DNA from 2 places in the Clostridium cochlearium genome. Region 2 is predicted to be linked to the other one. Evidence: riboswitches for the same ligand, from Rfam matches in the RefSeq annotation. Region 2 holds a riboswitch; the other holds the start of a gene.
What was found. Region 2 has a riboswitch for cyclic di-AMP ahead of CKV72_RS10885 (cell wall hydrolase). Riboswitches for the same ligand answer to the same signal wherever they lie in the genome.
Positions count from the first base shown of each region.

Region 1: it holds a riboswitch for cyclic di-AMP, as region 2 does, so the genes downstream of both, CKV72_RS08905 (C40 family peptidase) here and CKV72_RS10885 (cell wall hydrolase) in region 2, are expected to answer to the same signal.

Region 1 is NZ_LT906477.1:1,800,855-1,812,418, forward strand. Features, by position in the region: gene CKV72_RS08870 (penicillin-binding transpeptidase domain-containing protein) at 1-2,504, opposite strand, end outside; gene mreD (rod shape-determining protein MreD) at 2,518-3,009, opposite strand; gene mreC (rod shape-determining protein MreC) at 3,020-3,868, opposite strand; gene CKV72_RS08885 (rod shape-determining protein) at 3,872-4,888, opposite strand; gene radC (RadC family protein) at 4,907-5,593, opposite strand; gene CKV72_RS08895 (Maf-like protein) at 5,609-6,190, opposite strand; gene CKV72_RS08900 (hypothetical protein) at 6,400-7,110, opposite strand; gene CKV72_RS08905 (C40 family peptidase) at 7,233-7,829, opposite strand; cyclic di-AMP (ydaO/yuaA leader) riboswitch at 7,830-7,968, opposite strand; gene CKV72_RS08910 (lactate utilization protein) at 8,040-8,681, opposite strand; gene CKV72_RS08915 (GNAT family N-acetyltransferase) at 8,691-9,188, opposite strand; gene CKV72_RS08920 (acyl-CoA dehydrogenase) at 9,326-10,465, shown strand; gene CKV72_RS08925 (electron transfer flavoprotein subunit alpha/FixB family protein) at 10,576-11,564, opposite strand, start outside.
Region 2 is NZ_LT906477.1:2,225,204-2,236,767, reverse strand. Features, by position in the region: gene citF (citrate lyase subunit alpha) at 1-363, shown strand, start outside; gene citC ([citrate (pro-3S)-lyase] ligase) at 484-1,527, shown strand; gene citX (citrate lyase holo-[acyl-carrier protein] synthase) at 1,529-2,041, shown strand; gene citG (triphosphoribosyl-dephospho-CoA synthase CitG) at 2,057-2,968, shown strand; gene CKV72_RS10900 (tetratricopeptide repeat protein) at 3,097-4,335, shown strand; gene trxA (thioredoxin) at 4,432-4,749, shown strand; gene CKV72_RS10890 (NAD(P)/FAD-dependent oxidoreductase) at 4,829-5,689, shown strand; gene CKV72_RS10885 (cell wall hydrolase) at 5,721-6,248, opposite strand; cyclic di-AMP (ydaO/yuaA leader) riboswitch at 6,250-6,369, opposite strand; gene CKV72_RS10880 (hypothetical protein) at 6,408-7,397, opposite strand; gene cdaA (diadenylate cyclase CdaA) at 7,561-8,409, shown strand; gene CKV72_RS10870 (CdaR family protein) at 8,379-9,620, shown strand; gene CKV72_RS10865 (NAD(P)/FAD-dependent oxidoreductase) at 9,610-11,211, shown strand; gene ptb (phosphate butyryltransferase) at 11,348-11,564, shown strand, end outside.

The sequences.
Region 1 (11,564 bases), 420 kb from region 2:
ATATCTATTTTTTCAATTACTTCTGGTTTTATCTTTTGTATTACATTATTATCTGGATCTAAATATTCATCTACTAAGTGAAGGGAATATCTAGTTCCTCCATTAGCAATCATAGCAGCAAAATTTGCTAATTGTAATGGTGTAAAATAATTTGATCCCTGACCTATAGATGCATTATATACATTTCCTGGTCTTGTTGCTTCTTCTTTAACTCCATTTACTGATATATTTATTTTATTGACAGCTTTAGATATATCACCATTAGTAAATTTTATTTCCTTTAATTTTGAATCCTTATCTACTAGTTCTTTTAGCAGCACTTCTATTTTTTTTGAAAAGTCTTTTACACTACCATATCTCATCTCATTCCTTATAATATCTTGAATATTTCCTTTTAATTCTTTTATATCTTCACTATCATCTTCATTTATTTGAATATTTATGCCTTGATTTTTACCTTCAACATTTTTAATAGTCTTTAATTCATCATATAGATTCCACATATATATGTTAGAAGCTTTATTTTTCTCTGATTGTACATTAAAAACCTGTCCAAAATTTTCTGGTATTTCTATACCCGTACTAGGAGATTCTTTTCCGTTAGGATCTGTACCTAATCCAAATTTCCAAGCATATTTTGCTAAAGTATCTAGTCCTTTTTGATAAAGTCTATCTCCCACTTCGAAGAAATAATAGTTATTAGAATATGCTAGAGCTTCTATTACATTTAAATTACCTTTACTAGATGCATTCCAGCTTTTACCTCGATACCCATGTTTAGTGTATATAAGATTATCATATATTGTTTCCTCAGGTGTTATTACTCCTTCCTCTAGTCCTGCTATAGCAGTTAAAGGTTTAAAAGTAGAACCTGGTGGAGCAAAAGATGAAGTAGCATAGTTAAAAAATGGCTTAGGATATATGTCATACTCATCTTTTCTAGGTACTTTTCCGCTACTTTTTGTATCTTTGTTTAAAGGTGGAAATAACTCATCTACAGTAACTGGTAAATTTCTTGCCGCTATATATTTTTTAGCAAAATCCTCTAAATCAGGATTAAAGAACTTATTATACAATTCAGTAGTAAGCTTTCCTGGCACTGCAAATATATTAGGATCGTATCCAGGTCTGCTAACTAATGCTAATATTCCTCCTGTTCTAACATCTACAACCACAGCGGCTCCTCTTGTAGCATTTGCAGTATTAGCAGCATCATAACTTTGGTTTGGATTATTTCTTAAATCTTCCATTACCTTATCTAAAGTTTCCTCTGCAGCCCTTTGTACTTCTTTATCTATAGTAAGTTTTAATGTTTGCCCAGGATAAGGCTCTCTTCTTCCCAATTCCTCTATTATTCTTCCTTGTTGGTTTAACTTTACTATTCTTCCTCCCTTAGCTCCTTTTAATCTATCTTCAAATACACTTTCAATTCCTGCAACTCCAACATAATCAGAATTTACATCATATCCTTTTTCTTTATATTTTTCCGTATCTCCACTTATTTTTGAGATATACCCCATAAATGCAGAACCTAATTCTCCATAAGGATAATACCTTAATGGTTGAATACTTACATCTATACCTGGTAATTCATTTAATCTTTCCAATATTATAAAGGCTGTATTTTTTTCTATATTACTAGCAATAATTACAGGCTTGTATCCTGAAAATCTTTGCATTTTCATAGTATCTCTAACTATCATATATTTTCTTTGAAGTTCTTTATCATATTCCATTTTATCTATGCCATATTTACTTATTAGTTCTTCATATATTTTTTTAGCATCTTTTGTTTTACTTTTAGAATACTCTTCTAATTTATTTTTGAAATCCTTTGAAGGTTGAATATTAAATCTTTTAATAATTTCTTTATACGCTTCATCTTTATCTACTTTATATTGATTCAATAGATTTAAAAAATCTTCCCTAGGATATATGCCATACTGTTCTATTAAATAACTATAAGTTTCCTCTGGAGAAATTTTTAATAATTCTCTATCTATTTGCTTTTTTTCTTCATCCGTTAATTTATCTTTTTTACCAGGGAAAAGTTGTTTTTTAACTTTCTCATCTAATCCTCTATCCTTTTTAAATCTAAGCTCCTGTGCCTTTTTGACATTTTCATCATTAGACTTGAATTCAAATCTATATGGATTTATTTTTAGTTCTAATTCATCTTGAAATTGCTCTTTATTTTCATCTAATATTTCAAATAATTTATCCATAGTTTGGAAAAAATATTTTTTATTTTCTGGAGTTTCATTATAAACTAGCATATAGCTTTGTTTATTAGTAGCTAAAACTACTCCATTTCTATCTATTATATTTCCTCTTGGAGCAGCATCTGGTATCTCTGTTATTGCTGTATTATTAGCTCTTTCCTTATATTGTTCTGATTTAACTATTTGAAGATATGATAATTTATAAGCTATAAGAGAATAAACCAAAGCTATAATAAGAAAAAAAGCAGTATACCTATCTATCTGTTTTTTTTTCTTGTTCATATATCACCATTCCTTAAAATTTCCAATCCTTTTGCATATAATCTAAACTACATAGTCTTAATGTTAATTTATAAACTACTATAGATATAATCATATTATATATACCACTGATCAGCACAGATTTAACATTTAATTTCATATTTAACGCATATAATATTATAAATAATATCAACCCTTTTAATAGACTTAACAAAAATTCACTCAAAACTGGAATCACTAACTTCTCTCTAAATATGTTTTCTCCTATAAATGCAGCCAAAATACAACATATCATATTTGTAAAAGCATTTACACCTATTGCACCTATAAAATGCAAATCTTGAAGTAATCCAGAAAATATCCCTATCCAAATTCCTGACCATATTCCATTTATAATAGAATACGATATTATAAATATAAATGTTAGGCTAGGATAAAAACCTTTAATAGAAAAAAAGGGAATAAAAGAATTATCTAATATAATTAAAACCGTAACTATACAAAATAAAGTGGCAACTTTTTTCATTCTTATCCCCCTAATTTTTTATATTAAGTTTCTCTTTTGGCACTACAATAAACACTTCTTCTAATTTACTAAAATTTACATAAGGTTGAATCACAGCATTTTTCATAACTTTCCCTTTATCTTCCTCTATATCTATAACATACCCTATTTTTATACCTTTAGGATACAATCCCCCATCTAATCCTGAAGTAAGAATTACATCATTCTTTTTTATTTTAGATTCCAATGGAAGATAATACAGTTTTGCTAGTTGGTTATTGTTACTATCTTTAAATCCTTTAACAACCCCCATATTTTCTCTAGTGCTTTGTACAATAGCACTAACTGCCATGTTTTCATTGGATAATGTTTGAACCACCGCCCAATTTCTTCCAACAGAAATAACTTGTCCTACCAATCCCTGATTAGTAACTGCTATCATTTGTTTTTCTATTCCATCTTTTAATCCTTTATTTATAGTAAAACCATCTAAATATACTCCACCACTTTTTCCTATTATATCACAACCTACATACTCATAACCTTCTGCTTGTCTTTTAAAATTGAGCATCTCTCTTAATTTATTATTCTCTTCCTTCAATGTATCATAAGCCAATTCTTTATCCTTTAATTTTTCATTCTCTAGCTTTAGTTCTTCATATTCACTTTTTATATCTGAGTAATTAAAAATTACATAAAAAAAATTTTTTATACCTTTATTAGTCTTATAAAAAACACCTTGAACTGAATTAATTGCCTTACCTGCACTACTTTCCGCAATAGATACCTTATTTCTTTTTATACTATAACCTATTAATATTAAAAATGTAACTGACAGTATTACTATAGTTACTGCCAGTTTATTTTTTATGAATTTCATAGTCTATCTTTTTTTATTTTCCATAAGTTTATCTAAAGTATCTAATGCTTTTCCAGCACCAATTGCAACACAATCTATGGCTGTTTCTGCTATATTTACAGGCATATGGGTTTCTTTATTTATAAGTAAGTCTATTCCTTTTAGCATTGCTCCTCCACCTGTTAACATAATACCTTTATCTATAATATCTGAAGCAAGTTCTGGTGGTGTTTTTTCTAAAGTACTTTTTATGGCATCTATTATTGCTGCAACTGGTTCTTGTAAGGCTTCTCTAACTTCATTTTCTCTAATAGTTATTACTTTAGGAAGTCCTGATATTAAATCTCTTCCTCTTATTTCCATGACTTTTTCTTCTTCTTCACTTTCATAAGCTGATCCTAATTCTATTTTAACATTTTCTGCGGTTCTTTCTCCTATCATTAAATTATATTGTTTCTTTGTATAATTAATTATCGCTTGATCTAACTCATCTCCTGCTACTCTTAAAGACTTACTGGTAACTATTCCTCCTAATGATATAATTGCTACCTCAGTAGTACCTCCTCCAATATCTACTACCATACTACCTGTAGGTTCATTAACTGGTAATCCTGCACCAATTGCAGCAGCCATTGGTTCTTCCATTAAAAGTACTTCTCTTGCTCCTGCTTGTTTGGTAGCTTCGTCTATAGCCCTTCTTTCAACTTCTGTTACTCCTGAAGGAAAACAAACCACTATTCTTGGACTGGTAAATGCACTTTTAGGACTAATTTTTTCAATAAACTTCTTTAGCATAGCCTGAGTAACATCAAAATCAGCAATTACACCATCTTTTAAAGGTCTTATTGCAACTATATTTCCTGGTGTTCTACCTATCATTTGCTTTGCTTCATCACCTACTGCCAAAACTCTTTTAGTATCACTATTAATAGCTACAACTGAAGGTTCTCTTAAAACAACGCCCTTTCCCTTTACATATATAAGTGTATTTGCTGTTCCTAAATCTATTCCCATATCTTTAGACATTCCAAATAATCCCATTAACTTTTCTCCTTTCAATTACAGTATGTCTTTTTCTTTTAAACTTATGTAAACTCCATTTCCAATTATTATATGATCTAATAATTCTATTCCTATTAGTTTTCCACATTCTTTTATCCTATTTGATACATTAATATCCTCTTTACTTGGGGTAGGATCCCCTGAGGGATGATTATGACATATTATTATAGAATAACTATTATTTTTTATAGCTTCTACGAATATTTCTCTTGGATGTACTATAGAAGAATTTAAACTACCTATAAATACATCTTTCACTTTTATTACATAATTCTTTGTATTTAATAATATTACTTTTAAATACTCTTGCTTTAACCATCTCATTTCTTCCATTACTAAATAAGCTGCATCCTTTGGATTTGTTATATTAACATTCTCTCCAGACTTAAAAGATCTAAATCTCTTAGTTAATTCTAAAAGAGCTAGTATTTGGGAGGCCTTAGCCTCTCCCACTCCCTTTATTTTTAGCAATTCTCCTATATTCGAATTAAAGAGTCCATTTAGTCCTCCACATCTTTCTAAAATTCTTGCACACAGGTTTATTACATTTTCATTTTTATTACCTGTTCTTAAGATTAAAGCTAAAAGTTCTATATTGGAAAGACTTTCTACTCCATATCTTAATAATTTTTCTCTAGGTCTTTCATTTTGTGGTAAATCCATAATTTTTATAGCACTATTCATACATAAAATTCTCCTTTATAGATTTACCCCCATCTCCCTTAATAAAAAATATAATTTATTTATAGGAAGCCCTACAATATTATAATAGCAACCATGAATTTTTTCAACAAAAATCCCTCCATAACCTTGAATTCCATATGCTCCAGCTTTATCCATTGGTTCTCCAGTTTTTATATATTCTTTTATAATTTCATCATCTAAATTTGAAAATTTTACTTTACTACAACTATAATCTGTTACTAGTTTTTTTGATGCTAAATCATAGATAACAATTCCTGAATAAACTTCGTGGACTTTTCCACTCAAAGCTTTTAACATTTCATAGGCATGTTTTTCAGAGTAAGGTTTCCCAAGAACTTTTCCATTAAAATATACAATTGTATCTGACGCTATTATAATTCCATCATCTCTTCTTTTTAATTTACTAGCCACATTTAAGGCTTTTCCTTTTGATAATTCTATAACATATTCAGAACAATCTCCATTAAATACAACTTGATCTTCATCATAATTTGAAGGTATAACTTCAAATTCTTCTATTATTTTCTTTAGCAATTCTTTTCTTCTTTCTGAAGAGGACGCTAGTATAAAATTCACTATTTCACATCCAAACTTTGTTTATTAATGATTATTACCATTATTGTACAAAATATATCATAGTTCATAATTTATTTCCAAAATAATAAACTATAAAAAGATATATTATACATATCTTTTTATAGTTTATCATTTAATAAAATGTTAAACAAGTATGTTAACTATATTGTTAAAAGTTTTTTTATATTTAGTAAAACTTGCCTTATTTCTTAATTTGATATTTTATTTAAAAAATTGAAAATATAAATATACTCTTTATTAACATTTTCTTTATGTAATTCATCTGGTAATTTATTTATATGATTTTTTAATTCTTCTTTTGTTTTTAGATTTTTATATGTTTTATTAGAATCCTCTAGACTTTTACACCAATTTTTAAAATCTTTTATTTTTATAGATTTAGTATCTTTTTCATTTAATTTATTTAAAATTTTAATATATGTTTTTAATATTTCTGATATATGAGCGTCACATTGATTTTGTATTTTTATATTAAAATTCATTGTGGAATTATCTATATTTTTTTCATCTAATTTTCTTTTCATTATTTCTGCTTCTTTTTCTTCGTATATCCCCATAAAAACTCTAGTTCCTCTATCTTCTTCTATACAAAATGGTTCTCCAAAAGTTCTTAATTTATTTTTATTATTCTCTAAATACTCTTTGTTCTTGAATATTCCTCCTTGTATAGCTACAAATTTCTGTTCTTTCATTTTTATATAAACTTCTTTTTTGTTTTCATTTACTTTACCATGATTTTCTTGTGTTTTTTTTACTGAAGATTCTCTAACAAAAATTTTAAAAAAAGCACTTCCTACTATAAAAGCTAATAACAATATGACAACTATTATTATCACAAATAAAAAATTACTTTTTCTTTTCTTTTTTAAATCATACCTTGTATATTTAATATTATCCACCTCCAAATTATCCCTATATTATAATTAATATTTTTATTTATATATTTTATGACAATAAAAAGCCTAACTTTAAAAATATTTTTTAAAGTTAGGCTATAAAATTAAAATCTCCAAACTTAAAATTAAAACATTCTCCTAGCACCAGCATATCTGCTTACATAATAACTACCTGATAAATTACTTACTGTAACTTTTCCACTTCCAGATGAAGCATGTATAAATTGTCCTTCACCTGTATAGATACCTACATGAGAAATGTTACCAGTAGTATTGAAAAATACTAAATCTCCAGGAACTAATTCAGATTTATTTACTGGTTTTCCTACTGAATATTGTGACCCTGTATAATGGTCTAAATATATTCCAAAATTTTTATATACATAAGAAGTAAAACCTGAACAATCAAATGAACTTGGACCTGAAGCTCCCCACACATATGGTTTTCCCATAAATTTATAGGAATAAGATACTAAATCTATTCCTCTAGAACTTCCTCTACTTAAAGAACTTCCATTTTTATGTGATGCTCCTGTATTTTTTTTAGGCACCACTATGTACTTATTAGTTTTTACATTTGCTGTTACTACTTTTTTGCTAAGAGTGCTTGCTGTTCTTATAGGTGCATCTGCTTTTACAACATTTATTTTATTTAATCCAAATAATATAGCAAAGAACATAAGCATAGAAATTACTAAGTTTTTTGTTTTCTTATTATCCATTTCTTCCACCTTTCCTGCTTCCGAAGTTAGCTGACGGGTTAGGTAAAGGTTTACCCTTCTTTAAATACATAAAGATTAACCCCTGTTTCTTGGTTCCTCCGTACCTGTTTTCTTTTATAGGATTCAGCACAATATCAATTATAGAATATTTAAAACTAATAAGTCAAGGATTCTTAATAAATTATTAAATTTTTCTTAATATTTTATAATTCAATATCCTAAATTCTTATTTACAATTATAACTTTTATTCTTCCCCTTTTTCTCTGTCTTCTTAAAGTTACATAGGATGCACATATCCTATTATCGCTGTTACAATCTACACAATATCCAACTTTAGCACAAGGAGTATCTAAATTAAGTCTCTTAGCATTTGCAGGAGCTGCTATATTTTTCAGTCTCGTTTCTGCCTCTTCCATATTTTTAACTATTTTATTTATACCAGCAACTACAATAACTTCTTTCGGACCAAATATCATAGCTGCTACTCTATTTCCATTTCCATCTATATTATATAGTTCTCCTTCTTCAGTTATAGCATTAGTACTACATAAATAAGTATCTGCATAAAAAGCATCTCTATAAATTTTTTCACATTCTTCTTTTGTTATTCCCTCTTTATCTCTATCTAAAAAATTATAATTTCCTTTTCTTAAAAAGTCTATAACTCCTATTTCAAATAAACTTCTTGATCCTCCAGCAGTAGTTATAGTTTCTTCTTTTAAAAGTTCTTTTATTTTATCTAAAGCCTCTTTCTCATCTTCAACATAATATCCTACCATGTTGTTCTTTTCTAAAGATTTTATAACTCTTTCTACTCTTTTTTGTATTGTCCATTGAAGATTCTTGTCCATTAAAAATCACTACCTTCCTTTTTTTAAAATAATAAAATTATCATAATTATAATTGTAATGTTTTTTTATATTCTTTATAACACTATATCCATTTTTATACCAAAAACTTAAGGACTTTAATTCTTCATTAGATAATAGTAAATAAATTTCATCAACTAAAAATTCTTTTTTTATTTCTTTTGTAAATATATCTAACATTTTGGATCCTTGCCCATTATTTCTGTATTCTTCATAAATATAAAAACAATTTAACCATATTTCAACCGTGTTAGCAAATTCCATTCTTCCTTTTATTATCCCTATATTACTGTCTTTATTCTTAAACTTAAGGCAAAACTCATTTTCACTTATATAGTATTCTAAAAATCTTTCATATATATAATCAAAACATATACTTTTGTTTGAATATTCTTTATCTAAGCTCAAACTTTTATGTATATCCTTTAAATCATCTTTAGTTACGTTAGAAAACTCAATATCATGATATTTAATAAAAATATCTATCATATTTTCACCTCATCTCTGTATATTCTAATTTCTATAAAGCTTATAAAAATCCTCTCAAATTTTTAAATACATTAACATACTTTGGTAAATTATTACATATGTATTATTATGATGATATATTTAAGGAGGTATGTTTTATGAATTTTAAATTAACTAGGGAACAAGAATCTTTAAAGGAAATGATTAGAAATTTTGTTAAAAAAGAGATTGAGCCCATAGCTGCTAAAAGCGATCAATCTGGTGAATTTCCTAAAGAAACCTTTGATAAAATGAAAGATTTAGGCCTTTTAGGACTTCCTTTTCCAAAAGAATATGGTGGCACAGGTGGAGATTATCTTTCCTATGCTCTAGCTGTTGAAGAAATTTCAAAAGCTTGCGCAGCTACTGGAATTTCTTATTCTGTATCTACATCTTTATGTGCTTCTCCTATATTACAATATGGAACAGAAGAACAAAAACAAAAGTATCTAAGTCAAATAGCTTCTGGTAAAGTACTAGGTGGTTTTGGACTAACAGAACCTAATGCTGGTACAGATGCTGGTGGTCAAAAGACTACTGCTGTATTACAAGGTGACCACTATATATTAAATGGTGAAAAAAAATTTACAACTAATAGTCCTGTTGCTGACATATTTGTAGTATTTGCTATGACAGATAAAGAGAAGGGACCAAAAGGAATATCCGCTTTTATAGTTGAAAAATCCTTTCCTGGATTCTCCGTAGGTAAACTTGAAGATACTATGGGATTAAGAGCTGCAAAGGTAGCTGAAACTATATATAAAGATTGTAAAGTTCCAAAAGAAAATCTACTTGGCAAAGAAGGTCAAGGTTTTAAAATAGCTATGCAAACCCTAGACGGAGGAAGAATTGGTGTAGCAGCTCAAGCACTAGGTATTGCTCAAGGTGCTTTTGAAAATGCTAAAAAATACATGATGGAAAGAAAACAATTTGGTAAGCCATTATGTAAATTCCAAGGTTTACAATGGATGATGGCAGATATGGATTTACGAATAGAGCAAGCAAGATACTTAGTTTATAAAGCAGCTTGGGAAAAAGATAATGGATTACCTTATTCACTTTCTGCAGCAAGAGCTAAATTAGCTGCTACAGATGCAGCTATGTTTGTAACTACAGAAGCTGTTCAACTATTTGGTGGATACGGATATACAAAGGATTATCCTGTTGAAAGAATGATGAGAGATGCAAAAATCACTCAAATATATGAAGGTACAAACCAAGTACAGAAAATGGTTATTGCTGGAAACATATTCAGATAACAATTAATAATGAACAATGAATAATTAATGATATATTAAAAAGCCCGATAAGCTAAAGCTTAATATCGGGCTTTTCATAAGTTGTTCATTATTCATTGTTAGTTTATTAGTTACTCGCTGTCTAGTGTTTTTATTATAAATGGAATTACTTCATATAAATCTCCCACTATTCCATAGTGAGCTATTTGAAAAATTGGTGCATCTTTGTCTTTATTTATAGCTACTATACAATCTGATTCTTTCATTCCCGCTAAATGTTGTACCGCTCCTGATATTCCACAAGCTATATATAATTTAGGCCTAACTGCTTTGCCAGTTTGTCCTACTTGATGCTCACTATCTATCCAACCAGAATCTACAGCTCCTCTTGATGCCCCTACTTCTCCTTCTAATTTATCTGCTAATTCTTTTAATAATTTAAAGCCTTCTTTATCCCCTAGTCCTCTTCCACCAGATACTATTATATTAGCTTCTTCTAGTGCAACTTCTTTTTTCTTTTTCTTTATTATATCTATAACTAATGCCTTTTTATCTTCTTCTTCCAATTTAAAATTAATCTTTTCTACTTTTCCTGATCTATTTTCATCTAATGTAGCCTTTTCCATCACCCCTGGTCTTACAGTAGACATTTGAGGTCTATGTTTTTCACAAACTATAGTGGCCATTAAATTTCCTCCAAAAGCAGGTCTTGTCATTAATAAATTTCCTGTTTCCTCTTCTATATCCAATGAAGTACAATCTGCTGTTAAACCAGTTTTAAGTCTTACAGCAAGTCTTGGCGCTAAATCTCTTCCTATGGTAGTAGCCCCTAAAAGTATTATTTCTGGCTTTCTTTTATTTACCACTTCACTTATAACCCTAGTGTAAACTTCTGTAGAGTAAATATCTAAAAATTTATCATCTACATACATAACATGATCTGCCCCATATTTAACCACATCTTTTGCCAGAGCTTCTATTTTATTTCCCAATAGTATACCTTTTAATTTTACTCCTAGTTTATCTGCTATTTTTCTACCTTCACCTAAAAGTTCTAAAGATACATTAGCTATTCTTCCTTCTCTTTGTTCTATAAAAACCCAAACATCCCTATAATCTT
Region 2 (11,564 bases):
ATGGGTGGTTCAGGTGGACACAGTGATACAGCTGCAGGTTCAAAATTATCTATAATAGTTACAAATCTTGTAAAAGCAAGATTACCTATTATCAAAGATAAAGTAACTACTATTACTACACCAGGAGAAAGTATAGATGTAATAGTTACTGAAAGAGGTATAGCTGTAAACCCAAGAAGAAAAGACTTAATAGAAAAGTTAAAAGAAACAAATCTTCCAGTTATGACTATAGAAGAATTAAAAGAATTAGCTGAAAAAATGACAGGAACTCCAAATCCAATAGAAACAACAGATGAAATAGTTGCTGTTATTGAATATAGAGATGGAACAGTAATCGACGTAGTTAAAAAACCATTAGAATAAAATCAATGAAAATATGGACTGTATAAGTACAGTCCATATTTTCATTAATAATCAAACTTATTTTATTAGAAAAAAATGATATAATATATACTTAGAGATAATGAAAAGTAGGTGTTAAAAATGTATGACTTATATATAAAAACTATAAATTTAAAAAGAGAAGAAGAAAGGGAAAGAGTACATAAATTTTTAGAGAAATTTGATTTAAAATTAGATAATGATGTAGATTATACTCTAATTATTGAACAAAATGAAAAAATAAAGGCTACTTGCTCAAAAGCTAAAAATGTATTTAAATGTTTTGCAGTATCTAAAGATCTTCAAGGAGAAAATGTTACATCAAAATTAATATCAGCATTAATAGATAAATCCTTTGAAGAGGGGATCTTTCATAACTTTATTTTTACAAAACCAGATAAAGAAAAAATATTTGCATCATTAAATTTTAAAACATTATATAAAACTGATCATGTAGCATTTTTAGAGTATGGAATATATGACATAGGAAAGGCATTAGATAAAATTGGTAAAGAATATAATATAAATAATTTAGAAGAAAAAACAGCATTAGTAATGAATTGTAATCCGTTTACACTTGGCCATAGATATCTTATAGAATATGCTTCTAAAAATTCCAAAGAGGTTATTGTATTTATAGTACAGGAAGATAAATCCTTATTTCCATTTAAAACTAGATACAATTTAGTAAAGGAAGGTACAAAAGATTTAGAAAATGTAAAAATAATACCTGGAGGAGAATATATAATTTCATCTGCAACTTTTCCTACATATTTTATAAGAGAGGAAGATATTTTAGTTAAAGCTCATGCAGAAATTGATGCAGGAATATTTGGAAAGTATTTTGGTGAAAAATTTAATATAAAGAAAAGATATGTAGGTGAAGAACCTTATTGTAAAGTAACTAATGCTTATAATCAAGTTTTAAAAAATACTTTACCTAAATTTGGAATAGAACTTGAAGAAATAAAAAGAAAAGAGTCTCAAGGAGAATTTATAAGTGCTTCTAAAGTAAGAACATTAATAAGAGAAGATAAATTAAATGAGGTGAAAAGTTTAGTCCCATCTGTAACTTGGGGATTTTTAAATAGTGATAGTGGAAAGGAGATAGTGGAGAAAATCAAAAAAAGTGTTTCTCCCCATTAATATGAAAGATTATACAGCAATGGATATATTATTAGCAAGAGAAGAAAGGGTAGAATTTCAAAATACCCTTTTAGAGAAATATAAATTGCCAATGTTATGTCTAAGAGTAAATTATCCAGGAGTTATAAAAGATAATGAAACATCAAGAGGCATAAGTAATATTTTAAAAGCAGAAATAGAAGATAAATTTGATACGCAAATTGTATATAAATGTTATAAAGTAACAGCAGAAGGACCTATATTAATTCTAATTATAGATAATATTGCCGAGGAAATAAAAAAATATAGCATATATGTAGAACAAAATCATTTACTCGGAAGATGTGTTGATATAGATGTATATAATGTAGATGGAACAGGTATTAGCAGAACTTACTTAGGATATAAACCAAGAAAATGTTTTATATGTGAGGATATGGCGCAAAACTGCGTAAGATCAAGAAAACACAGTATGGAACAGGTCATAAATTATATAGAGGAACAATATAAAAAATTTAATAATATAAATATTTAATATAGGAGAATTAATATGGAAAAATTTTATCAGGTATCAGATGTAGCTTTTGACATAAGCGGATTAGCTATTCAAGCTATGTTGTATGAAGTGGCTTGCAATCCATCACCAGGATTAGTATCTGTAGTTTCTACAGGATCACATACTGATATGGATCATTATACTTTTATAGATAGCACATCCTCATTTATAAAATATTTAGTTTTAAGTGTTCAAGCGGGATTTTCCGATGAAGATCCACAGGATATACTTAGAAAATCCAGGAAATTAGGAATAGAAGCAGAAAAAGGCATGTTTAAAAAAACTAAAGGAATCAATACACATAAGGGTATGTTATTTTTAATGGGCATATGTTGTATTGCCATAGGAAAAACTATATATGATAAAAAGCCATTTACCGAAATAAAAAATATAATAAAGCAAATGTGTAGAGGATTGGTTGAAAAAGAATTAGAACCTTTAAAGGAAAAGATGAACCAATACAACTCTATAGAAGAAATGGTTAAAAATGAGAAATTATCTTATGGAGAAAAACTTTTTGTGTTGTATGGAATGGAAGGAATAAGAGGAGAAGTAGAAAGAGGGATACCTATAGTATTTGATTTTGCATTGGACTTTTATAAAAGTTGTTCTGATTTAAATAAAAATGATAGATTAGTTAATACCCTAATAGGTATAATGCAATACTCAGAGGACTCTAATGTACTTCATAGACATTCTATGAAAGAACTGAAAAAAATGCAACAAGATGCAAAAAAGATAATACAAGAGGGTGGAATCAAAACCCTTAAAGGAAAAAATAAGATAATTGAAATGGAAAAGGAATTTGTAAAAAAAGGTATAAGTCCAGGAGGAAGTGCAGATCTCTTAGCTATAACAGTATTTCTGAGTTTAGTAGAAGAATATATAGATGAAATAAATAACTAAAAAGTATATGAATATTTTAATTCATATACTTTTTTTAAAAAATAATTTTCTATAAAATAGAAAAAACTAAAAATAAATTGTATAATTTATATAATTACAAATTATATTATAAAAAAGGAAGATATGTTATGCAAAGTTCAAAAAAACTATATCTAAAAGCTCTTAATGAATACAATAATGGATACATAAATAAGGCTCTAGAGTTATGTGAGGAAAGTATATCTATAAATATGAATAATTCTGCAGCTATAAATTTAAAAGGACTTTTACTTTATTTAAAAGGAAATCTTAAGGAAGCAAAAGCTTTATGGAAAATGAATATTCATATAAATAAAGATAGCGTTTCAGAAAAATATCTACAAGACAGTTTAGAAGATAGCATTAGAGATAATTTAATTAAAGATGCGTTAAAACTAATAGAAGAAGAAAAAATAGATAAAGCTATAATTTTATTGAATAAATGTGCAGAAAGTGATTTTAATTATATAAATGTAAATAATTATTTCTCACTTTGCTATATAAGTAAAGGAGAATATTCAAAAGCTAAAATATATATAGATAAAGTATTAAAATTAGATAAGAAAAACAAATTAGCTATTGAAAATAGCAAAAAATTATATTCATTAGGTAAAATAAAGAATAACAATAATAAATGGATATTATCATTGATTTCTATTATTTTTACAGTACTAATTGTTGTATCCATTAGTACTATAAAAAATAAAGAGTTTTTTAAAAGTAACAAATCAATTAGTGTTAATTTAAATAAGGAAAAGGATAAAAGTAATATTAAAGAAACAAAACAAGATAAGAAATTAAATAATTTAGATAAAAAAAATGAAAACAAAGAAATTATATTTAAATATAATGAACTAAAAGATTATATATCTAAAAAGGATTATGAAAAAATATATGGTGAATTAAATGAAGTTGATGTGAATAAAATTAGTGTAAATGAAAAATTTTTATACAATGAAGGAAAAGAATTATTGGAACAAGAAGGTGCAGAATATTTTTATAATAATGGCATAAATTATTTAGAAAAAAAAGAATACAAAAAAGCTAAAGAATATCTAACAAAATCCTATAATTTTGCAAACAAATCTTGGATATATCCTCATAATATATACATGCTTGGTTTGTGTAACCAAGAAGTTGGAAATATAGAAGAAGCTATAAAATATTATGAAATTTATGATAAGAATTTTAAAGATAACACATATAGTGATATAGTTTTGTATAATTTATCTATATTGTATAAGAATATAGATATAAATAAAAGTAAAAACTATGCTAAAAAGCTTGTAAATAATTATTCTAGTTCTATATATAATAATTCAAATATAAAAAATATACTAGATAAGTAATAATTATTATTAAAAACTATTGACTAAGTTTATAATATATATTATATTATAGATATAAGATATACCCTTGTAGGGTATAAATTTGGAGGGATATATATGATAAAAGAAATAAATGATTCAGTTTTTAATTCAGAGGTTTTAGATTCCGATAAAGTAACAGTTGTAGACTTTTGGGCACCATGGTGTGGACCTTGTAGAATGCTTGGACCAGTAATTGAAGAATTATCTGAAGAGATGTCAGATAAGGTTAAGTTTGTAAAAGTAAATGTAGATGAAAATCCAATGTCAGCAACTCAATATAGAGTAGCAAGTATACCAACAGTACTTGTATTTAAAGATGGTAAAATTCAAGAAACATTAGTAGGATTTAGACCAAAGCAAGCAATGCAATCTTCAATAGAAAAACACATATAAATAAATAATAGATGAATAAGTTAACACTAAGGTGTTAACTTATTATTTCTATAAAAGATAAAGGGGTGAAATTTCATAAATGAGATATGATATTGCAATAATAGGAAGTGGACCAGCAGGACTTTCATCAGCTATAAATGCAAAAATAAGAAATAAAAATATAATAGTATTTGGAAATAAGGACTTAAGTAATAAATTAGTTAAAGCTCCTTTAATAAATAATTATCTTGGATTACCAAATATAAAAGGAGAAAGTCTAAAAGAAGCTTTTCAAAATCATATAAATAATATGGGCATAGAAATAACTTATGAAAGAGTTAATGCTGTATATGCCATGGGAGAATATTTTTCTTTAATGGTAAATGATAAGATGTATGAATCAAGAAGTTTGATAATAGCCACAGGAATAGAATATACAAAACCATTAAAAGGTGAAGAAGAATTCTTAGGCAGAGGTGTAGGGTATTGTGCAACATGTGACGCACCTTTATATAAAAATAAAAATGTTATAATAATAGGACATAATAAAGAAGCAGAAGATGAAGCAAATTTTGTAAGTGAATTAACATCAAAAACTTATTATGTGCCAATGTATGAAGGAAATTACTTGTTAAATAATAATATTGAAATAATAAAAGATAGACCTTTAGAAATTACAGGACAAGACAAGGTGGAAAAATTAGTATTAAAAAATGGAGAGATAAATACAGACGGAATATTTGTGTTAAAAGACAGTATATCGCCAGGTCAATTAGTTCCAGGGTTAGAAATAGAAGGTGATCATATAAAAGTAGATAGAAGCATGAAAACTAATATAGAAGGCTGTTTTGCAGCAGGGGACTGTATAGGTAAACCATATCAATATATAAAAGCTGCTGGAGAAGGACAAGTGGCAGCATTAAGTGCTGTGTCTTATTTGGATAGTATGAAAAACAAGTAAAAAATGTCTCACTAATTAGTGAGACATTTTATTATTTTGCTATAAAAAAAACATGATTACCTATGGATTTTATATTAGATTTATTAATATTTGACATCCAATCACAGGTAGAAATTTTAGGATTATAAAAGAATAAAGCATTATTTGTAGGATCATAGCCTTTTAAAGCATCCCAAACCGCATTATAACAACTTTCATCTGGAGTTCCCTGTACTGTATTATTAATTACACAAGAAAAAGCAGAAGGTTGTAATATAACTTCTCTTATAGACTTTGGAAATCCTGGTGTATATACCCTATTTAATATAACAGAAGCCACTGCTACCTTACCCTCATAAGGTTCACCACGACTTTCACCAAAAACAACTTTGGCCATTAAGTCTATATCTGTACTATTTATATAAATATTGCCTTTTGAAGTATTAAAGATTTGGACAATTTCTCCTTCATCTCTAAATACGGTTGTATTAATGTAATCACTTGAAAAAGCCTTAACGTTATATGAAAACATTAAAAATATAGAATTTAAAATTATAAATAAAGTAAATTTTTTTTTCAACTTATTCACTCCTTTTACCGACGGGGTTAGCTGACGGGTTCGGCAAAGGCTAACCTACACAAAATGTGATTCACCCCAATTCATGGGTCCCCCGCGTTTAAAACTTAGGCCTATATTATTATTAACGTTATTTATAAAATTATACATTTAAAATATTTATTATTTTACTGTGTCTTTAAAGTTAGAATAATATTTTATAAATTCATTGTAAGTATCATTCATAATCTTATAACCTAGATCTGATTTAGAATAAATATTTGTTGATTTAGAATCATTAGCAATAACACTTTTGCTTATATCATCCTCAAAACTATGGATGTAAGAAGCATAATCATTTAAAGTTTTTGATAATAGAATATAACAATTTATTCCATCAGATGGTATAGATATTTTAGACATACTTAATTTAAGTTCTTGTAATTCCTTTTTATTTAAAGCTATTTCATTTAAAAGTTCATCTACGGAAACAGTTCTATTTTGTATTTTATCTTTATAATAAGAAAAATCTTTTCTAACTTCTAAAAATGAAGTTAAAATATAATCAACATTATAGAAATAGTCTTTATATTGACTCATTTTTATATCTTTATCTTTTTGTAAATTAACTAATTCTTGTATGTATTCAGTAGATATATTTAGACAGTCTAGAAAATCCTTACTTAAGTTTATTTTTAATTTTGGATTACTACTATTAAATAGTTCATAAAATTTTATACTATCATCCCTATATTTTTTGAAAGAATAAAAGGCTTTATCTACATCTTGGCTTTCTGGGCTATTCAATATAGCTAAAAGTTGTTCGTATGTATATATGTTATTAGTAATGCCTTTAATAAGATTAAGATGTATATCCTTATATTTTTCATTAGGTTTGTATTTTTCTAGATTAGTTTTTGAAGAATTTAAAAGTTTTATACTATTAGGTAAGTTATATCTATATTTTGATGCATTAAATATATTATTTGTGGTATAAGAAGAAACTTCTTTATTGACTTTATTTATGTTATTTATATTAGTACGTATAGATTTATTATATTGTAATAGGTGGCTGTTTTTGTTAAAGTAAATTAAAGTAAATATTGGTACAGAAATAGAAAATATTAAAAGTGTAAATAAGGCTATATATTTAATCCTTTTATTAATTTTCATAATATCCCTCCTTAAATTATAGATATTCCTAAAATAATAATAAAATTACTATATGAAAAATTAAGTTTTATAAAAAATTAAGATTTTAATATTTTTTAAATATTTTTATATAGTGTATAATTAAATATATATGCTGTATATAATCATAACAGGGGGTGAAACTATGGAAATGATAGATACAATGATAAATTCAATAAAAAATATGAATTTGTCATCCATTTTAGATATATTAGCTGTTTCATATATTTTTTATAAAGGTTACATGTTAATAAAAGAAACTAGAGCAGAACAGCTATTGAAAGGAATTATATTTTTAATAATACTCATTCCAATTAGTAAATTATTAAATTTAGAAGTGTTGTCTTGGATATTAAGTAATACTATAACTATAGGCGTTCTTTCATTTATTATTATATTTCAACCTGAAATAAGAAGAGCGTTAGAACATATAGGAAGAAGTGCTTTTAATGAGAGGCATTTAACGGAAGATGAACATACCATGGAAAAAATAATAAATGAAATAATTACTGCTGTAGATAATTTGTCAAAAACTAAAACAGGGGCATTAATAGTAATAGAAAGAGCAACAAGACTTGGAGAAACTATAAGTACAGGTGTTAAGATAGATGCCATAGTTTCATCTCAATTATTAGAAAATATATTTGTAGTAAATACACCTTTGCATGATGGTGCTACAATAATAAGAAGCGACAGAATAATTTCAGCAGGGTGTTTTTTACCATTGACAACTAATAAAAATGTGGATAAATCTTTGGGTACAAGGCATAGATCAGCTATAGGTATTTCAGAGAATTCTGATGCTATAGTTGTTGTGGTTTCTGAAGAAACAGGTACTATATCTTTAGCTGTAAATGGAAGCTTAACTAGAAATTATGATAAGGATAAATTAAGAGATATATTATTTAGAATTGTTAAGAAGGATAGTACTAGAAAAATTAATTTAAGAGAGCAGGTGACAACATGGATAAGAAAAACAAGAGAGAACAAATAATAATAAAGATATGTTGTGTCATTGCTGCTTTTGGAGCATGGTTATATATAACTAGTGTACTAAATCCAATAAAAACTTCTAAAAAAGATATACCAGTAATTATAGAAAATGAAGATGTTTTAAGAAGGTCTAATTTAGTATTAGTGTCAGATAAAGATTTACATGTAACACTTTTATTAAAGGGTCCTATAAATGACATATATTCAGTAAAAGAAAATCAATTTAAAATAGTATTAGATCTTCAATCTTATATTTTAAAAAAAGGAGAAAATAATGTACCTGTAAAATTAGAAAAGATTCCTAAAAATATAAAGGTAATGAATGAAGAAAATCTTTGGGTAAAAATAATGGTAGATGAGCTTACAGATAAGAAGTTACCATTAAGCATTAAAACTAAGGGAAAAGCAGGAGAAGGGTATTATAATTTACCCTATAGTTCAAACATAAAAGAAGTTGTTTTAAGAGGAGCTAGTAAACATATAAATTCAGTTGCAACAGCTGAAGCAGTAGTAGACTTAAACAATGCTGAAAAAGATATAGATGTATCAGTTCCAATAAAAGCTTTTGATTCAAATGGAAATGAAGTGAAATCTGTTTCCTTAGATCCAGGAGTAGCAAGAATAAAAATACCTGTAAAAAAGGTTAGTACAGTTAATGTTAATGTTAAATATGATTTAGATTCTAATAGAGAGTTAAAAGAAATAAAAAGTACACCAGATAAAGTAAAAATTATTGGAGATGAAGATGTAATAAATAACATAAGAAGCATAGATACAGAAACTATAAATTTAAATAATTTGAATAATGGAGATGAAATTCAGGCAAAATTAGTGTTACCTAAAAATATTTCTCTTGTAAAAGAACAAAGTATTTATGTTAAAGTAAAGGTATATTTTAATGGGGAAGAGGAAAATAATGAAATAAATAAACAAATTTCTATTGCAATTAAACCTATAAATTATGATGAAAATAAATATGATGTAAAATTAGACCAAGATAAAGTAACATTGAATTTATCAGGAAATTTAGAGAACATGAATTTACAGAATATAAGATGTTATATAGATTTAGCATCACTAAAAGAAGGAGATTATAATTTACCTATAAAGATAGAATTGCCTAATGGATTGAATTTAATTAGTAAATCTCCAGAAAATATTAAAGTTCAAATAAATTCTAAAGGAACATCGGAGGGAGAAAATGCCAGTTAGACTAAATAATATAATTTTAGATATAAATGAAGATATATCTATGGTAAAAGAAAGGGCATCTAAAAAAAGTAGAGTACCAGTAAAGGATATGAAAGAGTTTAAAATACTAAGAGAATCTGTAGATGCTAGAAAAAAAGATGCTATAAAATTTAATTATACAGTGGAATTCAGTTGTAACAATGAAGATAAAATAGTAAAAAGAGCTAGGAATAAAGATATTAGATTAGAAAAGAGTGTAGAAAAAAAAGAACTGTTATATGGAAATAAAACATTAAATCATAGACCAATAATAGTGGGAATGGGGCCAGCGGGATTATTTGCTGGTCTTATACTTGCTAAAAATGGATATGATCCAATAATAATAGAAAGAGGAGAAGATGTAGATAGTAGAACTTCATCTGTAAATAATTTTTGGAATACAGGTAAATTAAATTTAAACTCTAATGTACAGTTTGGAGAAGGTGGAGCAGGAACTTTTTCTGATGGAAAATTAACCACAAGAATAAAAGATTCTTGGTGTGATTTTATACTAGAAGAATTCGTAGAAAAAGGGGCACCAGAAGAAATAATTTATTCTGGTAAGCCGCATATAGGAACAGATGTATTAAAAACAGTAGTTAAGAATATAAGAAAACAAATAATAGAACTGGGTGGAGAAGTACATTTTAATAGCAAATTAGAAGATATAATAATTAAAGATAACAAATTAAAAGCTATAATAGTAAATGGTGATGAAATACCTTGTGAAGTACTTATTTTAAGTATAGGTCATAGTGCTAGGGACACTTATGAAATGCTTTTTAAAAGAGGTATTAGTGTTGAAAGTAAGGCTTTTGCTATGGGGGTTAGAGTAGAACACTCTCAAACATTGATAAATGAAAGACAATATGGAAAGTTTGCAGGTCATCCAAGATTAAAAGCTGCTGACTACAGGCTTGCACATAATGGAAAAGATAATAGAGGAATATATAGTTTTTGTATGTGTCCAGGGGGTTATGTTGTTGCAGCAGCATCAGAGGAAGGCAGAGTGGTTACAAATGGCATGAGTTATCATGATAGAAGTGGTAAGAATGCAAATTCAGCCATAGTTGTTTCTGTTACACCTAAGGACTTTTCAAGTAATAATCCTTTATCAGGTATGGAATTGCAAAGACATTATGAAGGATTAGCCTATAAATTAGGAGGAGAAAATTATTATGCACCTATTCAATTAGTTGAAGATTTTATAAAAGGGGAAAGAACTGTAAAGTTAGGAAATGTAGAACCTACATATAAGCCAGGATACAAGTTAGAGGATCTAAGAAAATGTTTGCCTTCTATAGTTGTAGATGGCCTTGTTGAAGGAATATATAATTTTGATAATAAAATAAAAGGTTTCATAAGCAGTAGATCAGTACTTACTGGAATAGAGACTAGGACTTCTGCACCTATAAGAATATTGAGAAATAAAGAATTACAAAGTATATCTACAAAAGGACTATATCCAACAGGGGAAGGAGCAGGTTATGCAGGTGGCATAATGTCAGCGGCTGTAGATGGATTAAAAGTAGGAAAAAAAATAATAGAAGAATTTAAGCCATTAAAAATATAAAAGGCAATCTTAATTTTCTGAAAAATAGCATTTTATTAAAATATTTGTTAGAATATAGAATAGGAATATTATTTCGTATAGATATATTAGTTAAAAAGATATCAAAGTTTTTTAAATAAATTTAAGAGGTGATAATATGATTAAAAATTTTGATGAAATATTAAAAAAAGTTCAAGAACAAGATACTAAAAAAGTAGCTGTGGCAGTTGCACAAGACAAACCAGTTTTAGAAGCAATAAGAGATGCTAAAAACAATAAAATAGCAGATGCAATATTAGTTGGAGACGAAGAGGAGATAAAATCCATAGCTAAAGAAATAGGCATGAATATAGAAGAATTTGAAATAATTCATG